Regions from separate parts of the Ruegeria sp. AP11 genome, predicted to be linked through region 2. Evidence: riboswitches for the same ligand, from Rfam matches in the RefSeq annotation. Region 2 holds a riboswitch; each other region holds the start of a gene.

Region 1 (4,424 bases), on a different contig from region 2:
TCAAGCGCCGCACCATTGGCCCCATTCCCGGGGCCAATCCATCCCCTTCAGAGATAAGACGTACACAGGTCGGGACATCAGGATCACGACGCGCCTCATGACCCTCTGGTGCCAATGGTAAGGAAAACGAAATGAGCCTAGAACTCATCACATTACTTTATTTTCTTGTTCTTTTTGGCATCTTGTTCATGGGCTTGCCGGTTGCGTTTGGCCTGGGTGGAACAGCCGTCATGTTTGCGATGCTGATCGAACCACGCGCCCTGCTGGCCGTGCCGAGCGCATTCTACTCTACCCCGTGGAGCTCGATCCTTGTGACGGTCCCTCTGTTCCTGTTCATGGGGTCGCTCATACGATTTTCCGGCATAGCCGAGGCCGCTTATGACGCGGTCTACAAGCTGATCGGGCATGTCCATGGCGGGTTGGCCATGGGGACCGTTCAGGTCTGTACCGTTTTCGCAGCCATCACCGGTATAACACCCCCGGCAACCACTACGATGGGACAGATCGCCTACCCTTCGATGATGCGGTACAAGTATGACCGCAAGATCGCCATCGGCTGTATTGCCGCGGGCGGCGCACTGGGTGCCCTGATCCCGCCAAGCGTTCCGTTCATCTTCTACGGTCTGCTGGCCAAGGTCTCGATCGGTGATTTGTTCATGGCCGGTTTGATGCCGGGCCTCATGCTGGCGACGTTCTACACGATCTATATCGGCGTCCGTTGCCGTATTCAGCCAGAGCTGGGCCCTGCCCTGCCCGCAGATCAGAAGTTTACAGCGCGGGAAAAAGTTGGCGCTGTGCTGAGCATCTGGCCCTTCGCTCTGCTGATCGTTGTTGTGCTGGGTGTCATCTGGGGCGGCATCGCCACCCCGGCCGAAGCGGCAGCCTTTGGTGCCGCAGGCGCATTCATCATCAACTTCATCTATGGCAAACTGACCAAAGAGGTTCTGGTTGAATCTCTGGTTTCCACGGTCAAGCTCAGCGGTATGGGTCTATGGATCCTGATCGGTGCCACGATCTACCTTAATGTGTTCAACACGCTGGGCAGTCAGGATCTGTTGACGAACCTGGTTCTGTCCATGCCTGGCGGGGCGACCGGCATCCTGCTGATGATGATGCTGATCATCCTGATTTTGGGCATGGTGATGGACGACTGGGCCATTATCCTGTTGTGCACTCCGCTGTTCATTCCGATCGTGGATGAGCTGGGGATCGACAAACTGTGGTTCGGCGCGCTGTTCATCGTGAACATCCAGATCGCCTATCTCACACCACCGTTCGGTTTCGTTCTGTTCTGGATCAAAGGGGTGCTGCCCAAGGACGTCAGCATGGGCGATGTCTACAACTCGGTTGGCCCCTTCGTGGTGTTGCAGTTCGTCGGCCTCACGTTGATCTTTATCTTCCCGGAAATCGCAACCTGGTTGCCCAACGCGCTGAAGTAGAAGGCTAAATCAGATGTTCAATCACATACTTGTTCCCGTCGCGCCAGGACATGGTTCGGAATACGGCCCCGCAATTGCTGCAGCACAAAAACTGCTGAACGAAGGTGGTCGGATTTCCGTGTTGTCCATTCTGGAAGAGTTGCCGTCTTACATCGGCTCGTACTTCCCTGAAGACCAGATGCAGAAGAGCATTGATGGGGTCTCGGACGACCTGCGCAAAGAACTTGGCTCGGAAGAGGTTGAGATCCATGTGGTCGCAGGTCATTCCACCAACACGATTCTGAGCTGGCAGAAGAAGCACAAACCCGATTGCGTTGTAGTCTTCTCGCACCGCCCGGGGTTTTCAGATCTGTTTCTCGGCTCCACGGCTGCGCGTGTTGTGCGGCATGCCAACTGCAGCGTGGTGGTCCTTCGCTAACCTGAACACCGAGGCGTTAACCTCAGATGTGACATTATTTGGGGCGTCGCGTTTCTGCGGCGCCCCAAGTGGTAGTTTAAGGCACTTCATCTCGCGAATGCGACAGCGTCATTGGCACCAGCCCAGAGACACCCGCGATTGTAACAGACATTCAATCCTTACCGCCATTTTGATCCTTGACCATTTTATGCGCGCAACGTTATCTGCCTGCGATGGTTCTCAACGGCATTGAGTCGGCGAGATGAAATGGGAACGCGGTGCGGTGCCGATCTAGGCCACCAATTCCGTGACTGCCCCCGCAACTGTAAGCGGAGAGCGACCCCGAAAAAACCACTGGGCCCCCGAAGCGGGGAAGCCTGGGAAGGTTCGGGGTAGCGATGATCCGCAAGTCAGGAGACCTGCCATCCGAATATTAACTGAACCGGGCGGGGTGTCCCGGAGGGAGAGATAAATGTTTGAAGCGCTAGCCGCTGACCTACATCATCGTTCTGCCACGACCCCGTCTCAGCGGAGGCGGCGATGCGTCGGACAATCGATACTCAACATCATGGGCTAGACCCAAATGGCCGCTCTGGCCAAAACCGCATCGCGTATTTGGTACAACCGAAAGCGTGCACGTCATGAGCCGCGGTGACTCCGGCGGGCGATCGCTGAAAATGCGCGGGTTCTGTCTGACGAATATGAGCATCGCATCCTTGATCGGTTGCGCCCTGATTGCGGCCGCAATCCTCTGGCTTTGCATTCTGGCGGTGCTTTGATGTCGGCGGTGCTGGAAATCCGCAATCTGGCGCTCGGGTACCCGGGACTTACGCTGTTTCGTGGCCTGTCGATGGATATCGAGCGCGGGTCGACGCTGGCCGTGCTGGGTGCCAATGGCTCGGGCAAAAGCACGTTTATAAAGATGTTGATGGGCCTGATGGACCCATTGGCGGGCAAACTGACTTGGCCCGGCGGAACACCGCGCGAGATCGGGTATCTTGCGCAGATGACCGAGTTTGACCGGCGTTTCCCAATCCGGGTCCGCGATCTGGCGGCGATGGGGGCCTGGAAAGGGTTCGGCCTGCGCGGACGTCTGGATCGTGACACCAAGGCGCGGGTTGATGCGGCGCTGGATGCAGCCGGGGTCCTGAACATTGCAGACCGGTCGCTGCACACGTTGTCGGGGGGCCAGTTGCAGCGTGCACTGTTTGCCCGTGTGATCATGCAGGACGCGCCCATGATCTTGTTGGATGAGCCTTTTGCCGCCGTCGATCAGAGCACCGAGGCTCATCTGCTGACGCTGATCGATCGCTGGCGCGAGGAAGGGCGTGCGGTGGTTCTTGTCGTGCATGATCTTTCTTCGGTTCTTGACCATTGCAGCCATGCGCTGCTGCTGGGCGGTGAGACTGCAAGCTATGGGCCGGTTGACACGGTTCTGACGCCTGACCGCCTTGTCGCGCAGAATTATCTTTCCGCAAGCCAAGTGTCCTGGATGTTCCGAGGCGTGCAGTCCGGAGGCAGTCATGCTTGATATCCTATCTGAGATGTGGAGCTTCGCCTTCATGCGCCGTGCCTTCGTGGCAACCACGGTGCTGTCCGCATCTGTCGCTCCGGTTGGGGCCTTTCTGGTTCTGCGCCGCTTGTCGCTTGCCGGAGAGGCCATGGCCCATGCCATCACGCCCGGCGTTGTCATCGGCTTCGTGACAGCGGGGCTGTCGGTCTTTTCGCTGCTGATCGGAGGGCTGATCGCCGGGGTCGGCGTGGCCATCCTGACGGCGTTTCTGGCCCGCAAAACAATCCTGCGCAGCGATGCCAGCCTGGCCTCACTTTATCTGATCGCCCTGGCGGTCGGTATATTCATCCTGTCGGCCGCGGGCTCTGCGGTGCCACTCAAGAGCTTTCTGTTCGGGTCGATCCTGGGGATCGACGATGCCTCGATGATCCTGGTCGGGTCTGTCGCGACATTCACGCTGATGTCTTTTGCTGTGCTTCTGCGACCGCTGATCGTCAGCACTTGCGATCCCGTGTTCTTCGAGGCCCAGACGAAACGCCCATGGCTTATCGAACAGGCCTTTATGTTGTTGCTGGTTTTGAACCTGCTCGCTGCATTCAAGACTCTGGGCACATTGATGGCTGTGGGCCTGATGATCCTGCCCGCGACATCGGCGCGATACTGGTCCAGCACCATCACCGGACAACTGGGCCTTGGCTTTCTGTTTGCACTGGGAAGCTGCTGGGTCGGGCTGACCTTGTCCTATCTGTTCCCCGCAACACCTTCCGGCCCTGCCATCGTGCTGACCGCCGGCGCGTTCTTCATGATCTCGGCCCTCTTGGGACCCCTCGGATTCGGCGGGCGACTGCGCAAGCCGTCCGACCAAACAAACGCCTCCTTGTCACAATCCTCAGCAGAAGAGAGACCTCAATGACCTTTTGCAAATCCATCTCCGCCGGGTTGGCTTCGGCCTTTCTTGCGCTGTCCAGCCTGCCCGCCGCTGCGGACGAGTTGAACATCGTCGCCAGCTTCTCGATCCTGGGCGATATGGTCGAACAGGTCGTGGGTGACCATGCGAATGTCACCACCATCGTTG
Region 2 (4,424 bases):
CGCGTTGGGCGCGGCGGCAATCTCCTCCAGCGCCTTGAGCAGCATCTGCCACATGCGGGTCAGAACACGCATCGGCAAGGCCTCGGCCATTTGCTGGCCACGGGCGCGTTCGTCGGGCGATACCGTCGGATCTTCGGCGGCATCCGGGGTGATCTTGACCACCGAGACCCAATGGGTGATCTCGGCCAGATCGCGCAATACCGCCAGCGGGTCGGCGCCTTCGGCATATTGGGCGCTCAGCTCTGTCAGTGCTCCGGCTGCATCGCCGCGCAGGATCATGTCGATCAGGTCGAGAACCCTGCCGCGATCCGCCAGACCCAGCATCGCGCGCACCTGATCGGCGCTGGTCTCGCCTGCCCCGTGGCTGATTGCCTGATCTAGCAGCGAGGTCGCATCACGGGCCGAGCCCTCGGCGGCGCGGGTGATCAGCGCCAACGCGTCCTCGGCGATCTGCGCGCTTTCGGCATCGGCAATCTTGCGCAGCAGGCCGATCATGACTTCGGGCTCGATCCGGCGTAGATCGAAGCGCTGACAGCGGGACAGGACGGTGACCGGGACCTTGCGGATCTCGGTGGTGGCAAAGATGAACTTCACGTGCTCGGGCGGTTCCTCAAGCGTCTTGAGCAGCGCGTTGAAAGCGCTGGTCGAGAGCATGTGGACCTCGTCGATGATGTAGATCTTATAGCGCGCGCTGGCGGCGCGATAGCGAACGCTGTCGATGATCTCGCGGATGTCATTGACGCCGGTGCGGCTGGCGGCGTCCATCTCCATCACATCGACATGGCGGCCTTCCATGATGGCGACGCAATGTTCACACTGGCCGCAGGGTTCCGTGGTGGGTTTGCCTTCGCCATCGGGGCCGATGCAGTTCATGCCCTTGGCGATGATCCGGGCGGTGGTGGTTTTGCCGGTGCCGCGGATGCCGGTCATGATGAAGGCCTGCGCGATCCGGTCCGCCTCGAACGCATTTTTCAGCGTGCGGACCATGGCGTCCTGACCGACCAGATCGGCAAAGGTTTCCGGGCGGTATTTGCGGGCAAGCACCTGATAGGCGGGGCTGGGCGTGTCGGTCATGTCTGCTTTCGCGGATTCGAGTTCTGCCGCAGCGTAGAGGCCGCCGCTGCCCGCGTCCACCGCCCGCCCGGATGATTTTCATTTTGGAAAGCGACCCGATGCGGCTTACACTGGTCGGACAGATTTCAAAGACCAGTTTTTATAGGTTTGTTTGATGGGGGGTTTTATGTCGCAACTGGTGATATACGCCTTGCAGGTTGGCGGGGGCACGCTGGCCCTGACGTCGATGCCGGGGCGCGGAGGGGATTATGACGGCGATCTGGACCTGATCGCGGGCTGGAAGCCGGGTCTGGTCCTGTCGATGACCACCGAAGTTGAGATGCTGCAGGATGGCGCGCGCAATTTCGGGACCGACATACAGGCCCGGGCGAGCCGCTGGGTCCATCTTCCGATCGAGGATTTCGGCGCCCCGCCCGAAGCTGTCGAGGAGCGTTGGCCGCAGGTCAGCGCGGCCGCCCGGCAGGCCCTGTCCGGCGGAGGCCGGGTTCTGGTGCATTGCCGAGGCGGTTGCGGCCGCTCGGGTATGGTTGTGCTGCGTCTGATGGTCGAATGCGGCGAGCGTCCCGAAACAGCGCTGGAGCGTCTGCGGGCGCTGCGCCCCTGCGCGGTCGAAACCGACGGACAGATGGCCTGGGCCGCTACGCCGGCCCGGGTCCCGTTGCAACGTTAGATCAGGCGCAGGCCATATGCTGCGGCTCGGCCTGAGGGCGCGGGGCCAGCACCGACGCTTCAAGCATGGCGCAGGGCGGGTTCGCCAGCAGCCCTGCGGGTAGGGTGGCGAATGAGGTGCCGAACATCATGTCCGCATAACCGTCCAGCATCTCGGTCTCGATCCCGGGAACGGTTCCGCAGAACACGCGCACCTGATCAGGGCAGGCGCGAAAACGGGCGGTGCAGCCTTCCGCGCAATGGGTCAGTTCGCTGCTGCCTTCCACCTGAAACTCGGATGTGGTCACTGGCCGCGCGGTCGAGACGGCCTGCGTCAGCGCCCGCGCCATACGCGCCAGAGCCGGGCAGGGTTTGCCGGTCCGTTGGCACACGGTCGCCGCGAATTCATGTGTGTCGGTCTTCCAGATCATAGATGCGCCCTCCGCGCGCAGGGCGAGGGCGTGAAACAGGTAGGACGGCGCTGTGACGTCAGGACCTGCCCGGACACCCCGCCCGAGATTCAGTTTCGATTCCGATGGCAGGTCTCCTGACTTGCGGGTCGTCGCTTTGCCGACCTTCCCAGCCATATGGCCAGTGGTCTTCCGGCATTGCTCACCGCTTACAGTTGCGGGGGCAGTCGCGGATTTGGTTCGTTCCGGCAGCTTCCGGTCAGAACCGCACCGTGTTCCCTTTTCATCCCGGCCCCGGATTGGGGGCGCGAGAACCATCACGCCATCGCTAGCGGTTCGCCGCATTCCGAGTCAAGCGGATTGAAAGTCGCAGGCTGACCTTTGGTCCAGCCACGTCAACCTTGACTTGGTATTGATCAAATGAACTGATCAGTTCAGGTGATGCGCGACGCCAAGAGGTTCACATGCTGGACACGCAACAGACCATCATGACAGAGGATTTCCGGTTTCCCGCCGGACCCGCGATGCTGTCCGCCCGTCTGTACCTGCCCGCGTCTCAGCCGGAAACGGTGGTGGTGATCAACGGCGCCACCGGCGTGCCCCGCGATTATTACCAGCATTTCGCGCGCTGGCTGGTGGCGGAACGCGGCATGGCCTGCCTGACATATGACTACCGGGATTTCGGCCATTCACTGACCGGGGCGCAAAAGGCGTCGACAGTGACGATGGCGGACTGGGCGCTGGTCGACATCCCCGCCGCGCGGGCGGAGATGCGGCGGCGTTTTCCGGGTGCTCAACTGTGGAGCATTGGCCACTCGCTCGGATCTATGTTGGGGCCGGTGCAATCGGATATCGAGCAGATCGACCGGATGATCTGTGTCTGTTCGGGCCTGGTGACGCTCGGGGATCATCCGTGGCTCTATCGCGCGCTGGCGGCGTTGTTCTGGTATGGCCATGCGCCATTGATGGTCCGGGCGCTGGGATATCTGCCGGGCAAGGCGGTCGGTTTTGGCGAAGACCTGCCCGCGCCGGTCTATTGGCAGTGGCGCAAATGGTGCACCGCGCCCGAAAGCTATCTGCCCGAGATCGGAGAGACACTGCCACAGGCGCGCTGGGCCACTGCAGGCGGACGCGTCGATCTGTTTGCCTTTGCTGATGACCAGATGGTGCCGCCCGAAGCCGTATGGCGGCTTGCCGATCTCTATGGCCCGAAGGCCTGCCGTCACCTTTTGTCACCGCAGGAGTTCGGGTTGCCGAAGGTCGGGCATATCGGTGCCTTTGCCCGACGCAACGCGGCTGTCTGGCCCCGCCTGATTGATTGAACAGACGGGACCAGTTGTGTCACAGCCCCTTGCGGGACTTTTTCTGCTGCATGACGCCGCGCACCATTTTCCCGAACGCTTTGTCCCGCGCGCGGGACTGGGCGATGGTTTCCGAGTTGCGCTGATCCTCGCGTCGCAACTTGCGCCATCGTTCCAGCCGCGATGGATCGAGCACACCGCTCTGGACCGCGGCCTGAACCGCACAGCCGGGTTCGGTGTCGTGCTGGCAGTCCGAGAACCGGCAGCCTTGGTTGAGCTTGATGAGGTCCGAGAAAACCTCATCCACCCCGTCCTGCGCATCCAGCAAACGCAAAGCGCGCATGCCCGGTGTGTCGATCAGCCAGCCACCGTTGCGCATCTGGTGCAAGGCCCGTGCCGTCGTGGTGTGACGGCCCCGCGCGTCATCCTCGCGAATGCCTGCCGTGGCTTGATCCTGCCCGGTCATGGCATTGGCCAGCGTGGTCTTGCCAACACCAGACGACCCGACCAATGCGCCGGTCTGACCCTTTGGGCACCACGCAAGAACCTGTTCGATCTGCGTTGGGTCCAGCGCATTGATCGCCAGCACCGTCAGAAACGGATCGATGGCCTGCGCTTGTTGCACAAAGGATTCTGGCGCGTCAGAGGTATCGGCCTTGGTCAGAACAACCACCGGATAGCACCCGGCCTGATGCGCCAATGCCAGATAACGCTCCAGCCTGGGCAGGCTGAATTCGGCATTGCACGAACTGACGATGAACAGCACATCGACATTTGCGGCGATCAGTTGTGCCGAGGCACCTGTGCCCGCGGCCCGGCGCTGCAGCAGGCTGCGCCGGGCCAGCAGGTGCCGCACGCTGGCGTCATCGTCCGTAAGAACCCAATCGCCGACCGCATATTCGCCGGTCGGGTGGTCGGGGCTGAGTAACGGGACTTCGCCCTTCGGGCCAAGCCCGATCAGCCGGTCACGGTGAACGGCGCTAATGCGAAA
Region 3 (4,424 bases), 1.7 Mb from region 2:
CGGCGGTGCAGGATTGCTCGCCGTAATAGTCCGTGAACATCATGCCTTCTCGCGCAATCCGGTCGATGTTGGGTGTCTGGTACCCCATGACGCCGAACGTATAGGCCGAGATATTGGACTGGCCGATGTCGTCCCCCCAGATGACAAGAATATTAGGCTTGCCCTGTTCCTGAGCGGCGAGTGGCAGCCCAATCAAGACGGCGCCGACGGCGGCCAGCGCTGTACGGAATAACATTTTGGTTTCCTCCTAGTTGGCAACTGTATCTTGTTGCACTGAAAAGGCTTTCGGATCCTATCGGCGGGATGTCGACATCCGACCGATGCCAAGAGTAACACCAAACCTGCGAGTTGACTTGCCATTTTGTGACATCGCGTGGAAACTCTGCGTGGTGGGTAAACTCGCGATGACATATGCGACCGGGATCGGTCCGCTGCCGGATCTGCTTGAGGCGCAAAGCGGATCAAAGGCGGTCGAACGCGCCTTTCGGGGCGCAGGCTTGCCGCTCGTGCTTGTCGATGACCGGGCGCATCAGGTGCCTCTGGGAGCAGTTATCAGGCTGTTCGACGGCGCAGCGCGGCTGACGGGCGATCCAATTCTGGGTTTGCGTGTGGGAAATGCTATGCAGCCCGGCGAGTACGGTCTTTGGGTGAATTATTCGCTACAGGCGCCAACCTTCGCGGGAGCCATCTCGCGGTTGTCCCGCTGCATCGTCCTGCATCAGATCGGCGGGGAACTTTCACTTGAGCACCGACGAGGCGATCTCGTGGTGTGGAGCTATCGGCAGACGGCCGTTACAGGTGCGGGCGCGACACAGCACGCCGACCATATTCTGCCCGTAATGGCAAAGGTAGCGCGGGCCTATTGTGGCCCGGATTGGAAGCCTTCGCATATGGAAACACGCACCGCAGGGACCGGCTTGGAGGCGGCGTTGCGCGAAGACGCTACAGGTATTCCCTGGCACTTCAATTCAGCTGTCGACGGGATCGCGTTCCCATCGGCTGCGCTTTGGTCCCGTCCCGCGCTGGGGTCCAGGGGGAGGCAAGCGCTTCGGCTCAGTTCGCGCGACATTCTCGCGGAAATCAAATTGCGGCGACAGGAATGCGACATCGACCGCCTTGCCGCTGTCATCACGCTACGCCTGATTGACGGTCACACGGACATCGACGGTGCCGCGCGAATGGTCGGTGTCGCCCGGCGCACGCTGCAACGCTGGCTCGACGCTGAAGGCCTGTCCTACCGTATTTTGCTCGATCGTGTGAGACTGGACCGGGCGCGCGCACTGATCCTGGAGACCGAGGCCCCCCTGTCAGAGATCGCCATGCTCGCAGGCTACAGTGACCATGCCCATTTCACGCGAGCCTTTGGTCGGCGTTTCGGGCGCTCTCCGTCATCCGAGCGGATGTCCAAACCAAGAGGTTAACCGCACAACTTGATCAAATATCCTCCGATCTGAATTGCCCGGGCGGCAATGAAAGCCTTCTTTATCGGCGTGCCATTCCGAGTGCCGATTTCTGACCACAGCCGCAAAGGCATTGCCGCATGGGCGCTGGTCGGTTGTGAGCCAAGGTGACAATTGCTGCATAGTGCCCCGAATGACCGTTTTATACCCAGATGAACCGCTGCAACTTGTTGGTTCTTGTCTTTAGAATGAGCGATCGGCTGAAAGTATTCGTTCAGAAGGAAATGGAAGACAACATTCGGTGTTGCAACGTGTTTCTCATTCCACGATTGACGCATCCACGAATCTGCTGATATCGCTCACTTTGATGGAGTTGGAGTAAGTGATTCCAACACAGGGAATACGGTGCGGCTTTGGCCAATTCCGTGACTGCCCCCGCAACTGTAAGCGGCGAGCGACCCGATGATGCCACTGGCCCGGAGAGGCTGGGAAGGATCGGAGAAGCGACGACCCGCAAGTCAGGAGACCTGCCATCGTAACGCAACTCAACCCGGGCGGGGTGCCTCGGAAGGAGACCACGATGGAACACTCGGCTGTAGCCGTAAACATGGCTGGCTCGCAATCAACCCCGCAACTTTGCGGAGGGCGACATGGGCCGGGCTGCCACACACAGAATTACCGTTTGCATCTCTTGCCGACACAAGGGCAAAACCTGCCAGCCTGGTTATGAGCTGATCGCCCGGCTGCGAAAGGCTTTTGAAAACGCCAAGGACGCAATTCCCGAAGATTTCGAAATCTCGGGCGTGGCCTGTATGGCGGGATGTGATCGACCCTGCACGGTGGCTTATCACGGCTCGCACAAGGCGACATATTTGTTTGGCGATATTGACCCGGACACCGATGTCGATGATCTGATCGAATTCGCCCGGCGCTATGCCCATCTACATGACGGGTGGAGCAGCTCTGTCGACAGACCAGGCAAGCTGCGCAAATCCACACTGGCACGGGTTCCGGCCAGCATCATCGCCCTTGAGCGCAGCGCGGAGCCTGTTCAATGAACGCCGCGGAGCTGTATGTCGAGAACGTAAGTTGGAGGCCCTCGGCCAGGGTGCCGCTGATTTTGCATCCAATCAACTTTCATCTGAAGGCCGGGCGCATTTTGGGGATCGTCGGACCGAACGGGGCGGGGAAGTCCTCGTTATTGCGCACGCTCTATCGGTATCATCGGCCGTCCAGCGGTACGGTCAGGATTGATGGTGAAGATATCTGGACCATGCCGCCGAAGACCGCTGCCCAAACGGTTGCAGCGGTTTTGCAAGAGCAACCCAATGACTTTGCCCTGACGGTGCGCGACGTGGTGGCATTGGGCCGCTTGCCACATCGCCAGAGCTTTTCAACACCCGGCCAGCACTGTGCCGAGGTCATCGAGAACGTGCTGCGCCAAACCAAGCTGATACATCTGCGCGACCGGCAGATCGGCACCCTGTCGGGCGGTGAACGCCAACGGGTGATGATGGCCCGTGCCCTGGCGCAAGCGCCGCGGCTGCTGGTTCTGGATGAGCCAATCAACCACCTCGATATCCATTATCAGCTAGAGCTGCTTGAACTTGTGCGCGACCTCCACATCACCGTTGTCGTGTCGCTACATGACCTCAACATGGCGGCCACGTTCTGTGACGACATTCTGGTAATGCAGAATGGCCAGTCGCTGGTGTTCGGCCCCCCGCAGGATGTCCTGACCGAAGACCTCGTGTCGGGTGCATTTCGTGTCTCGGCCCGGCTGGAACAGCTGAGCCGCAGTCAGAACAATCACTTCTCTTTCCAACTGAACTAAAGGATCACCTGAATGAAACTACTCCACCTGGCATTGGGGCTGTCCTGTACAGCAAGCCTGGCACTGGCAGAAACCACGGTACGAAGCTGCAACCGTACCGTTACCTTTGACGAAGTCCCGACAGCAGCGATTTCCAACGACGTCAACCTGACCGAAATGATGTTGGTGCTGGGACTGGCGGACCACATGGTGGGCTATACCGGTATCTCTGGTTGGAAAACACTGGATGAGAAGATGCGCGAAGGAGTCGAGCAACTACCCGAGTTGTCTTCGAAATACCCCAGCAAGGAAGTATTGATCGGGGCGGATGCCGATTTCTTCTTTGCCGGTTGGAACTATGGCATGAAGGTTGGTGGCGAAGTCACGCCCGAAACCCTGGCCGCGTTTGACATCGACGTCTATGAGTTGACCGAAAGCTGCATCCATATCGGTGAAAAAGACAAGGCCAGCATGGATGACATGTATACCGATCTGCTGAATCTGGGCCGCATCTTTGCTGTCGAGGATCAGGCGCAAGAGCTGGTGGACGGCTACAAGGCAGAGCTTGCAGATTTCAACGCCGATCTGGATGCCGGTGACGAACCGCTGCGTGTATTTGTCTATGACAGCGGCGAGGACACTCCCTTTACCGCGGGACGCTATGCCATGCCCACCGCCCTGATCGAAGCCGCAGGCGGGCGCAATGTTCTGGACGACTTCGAGAAGAGCTGGGCCACGGTGACCTGGGAAGAAGTCGTCGAGCGCAACCCGGAAATGATCGTGATCGTGAACTACGGCAATGTGACTGCAGAGCAAAAGCGCGAGTTCATGATGTCGAACCCGGCATTTGCTGATATTGACGCGGTCAAGAATGATCGGTTCGTGACGCTGGAATATGTCGAGGCAACCCCCGGGCCCCGCAACATCGAGGCGATCAAGACCCTCGCCTCGGCCTTCTGGAGCAACTGATCTATGTACACCGAAGCAGTCAGCACATCCCGACCCAGAAGACGTTGGCACTTGCCTGCCTCTGTTTCGCTGGTGATCCTTCTGTTTGCTGTTTCGGTGACCTTTGCTGTGAGTGTCGGCGCGGTGCCCATCCCCGCCGGCACGGTTTGGGGGGTGGTTCTTGATAAACTTGCCCCCGGCCAGATCGACGTTACTTGGTCAAAAGGCAAATCGGCGATTGTCTGGGATATCCGCTTTCCCCG

What was found. Region 2 has a riboswitch for cobalamin ahead of ACR3E4_RS10950 (hypothetical protein). Riboswitches for the same ligand answer to the same signal wherever they lie in the genome.
Region 1: another riboswitch for cobalamin. It lies ahead of ACR3E4_RS19995 (metal ABC transporter ATP-binding protein); the one in region 2 lies ahead of ACR3E4_RS10950 (hypothetical protein).
Region 3: another riboswitch for cobalamin. It lies ahead of ACR3E4_RS02480 (DUF1636 family protein); the one in region 2 lies ahead of ACR3E4_RS10950 (hypothetical protein).

The regions. Positions count from the first base shown of each region.
Region 1 is NZ_JBQFJB010000002.1:448,851-453,274, reverse strand. Features, by position in the region: gene ACR3E4_RS20005 (TRAP transporter large permease) at 132-1,439, shown strand; gene ACR3E4_RS20000 (universal stress protein) at 1,453-1,857, shown strand; cobalamin riboswitch at 2,054-2,277, shown strand; gene ACR3E4_RS19995 (metal ABC transporter ATP-binding protein) at 2,615-3,367, shown strand; gene ACR3E4_RS19990 (metal ABC transporter permease) at 3,360-4,262, shown strand; gene ACR3E4_RS19985 (metal ABC transporter substrate-binding protein) at 4,259-4,424, shown strand, end outside.
Region 2 is NZ_JBQFJB010000001.1:2,152,570-2,156,993, forward strand. Features, by position in the region: gene ACR3E4_RS10940 (DNA polymerase III subunit gamma/tau) at 1-1,074, opposite strand, end outside; gene ACR3E4_RS10945 (protein-tyrosine phosphatase family protein) at 1,241-1,744, shown strand; gene ACR3E4_RS10950 (hypothetical protein) at 1,746-2,153, opposite strand; cobalamin riboswitch at 2,243-2,468, opposite strand; gene ACR3E4_RS10955 (alpha/beta hydrolase family protein) at 2,597-3,454, shown strand; gene rsgA (ribosome small subunit-dependent GTPase A) at 3,474-4,424, opposite strand, start outside.
Region 3 is NZ_JBQFJB010000001.1:464,238-468,661, reverse strand. Features, by position in the region: gene ACR3E4_RS02490 (arylsulfatase) at 1-235, opposite strand, end outside; gene ACR3E4_RS02485 (AraC family transcriptional regulator) at 387-1,421, shown strand; cobalamin riboswitch at 1,752-1,949, shown strand; gene ACR3E4_RS02480 (DUF1636 family protein) at 2,051-2,458, shown strand; gene ACR3E4_RS02475 (ABC transporter ATP-binding protein) at 2,455-3,234, shown strand; gene ACR3E4_RS02470 (ABC transporter substrate-binding protein) at 3,247-4,182, shown strand; gene ACR3E4_RS02465 (FecCD family ABC transporter permease) at 4,186-4,424, shown strand, end outside.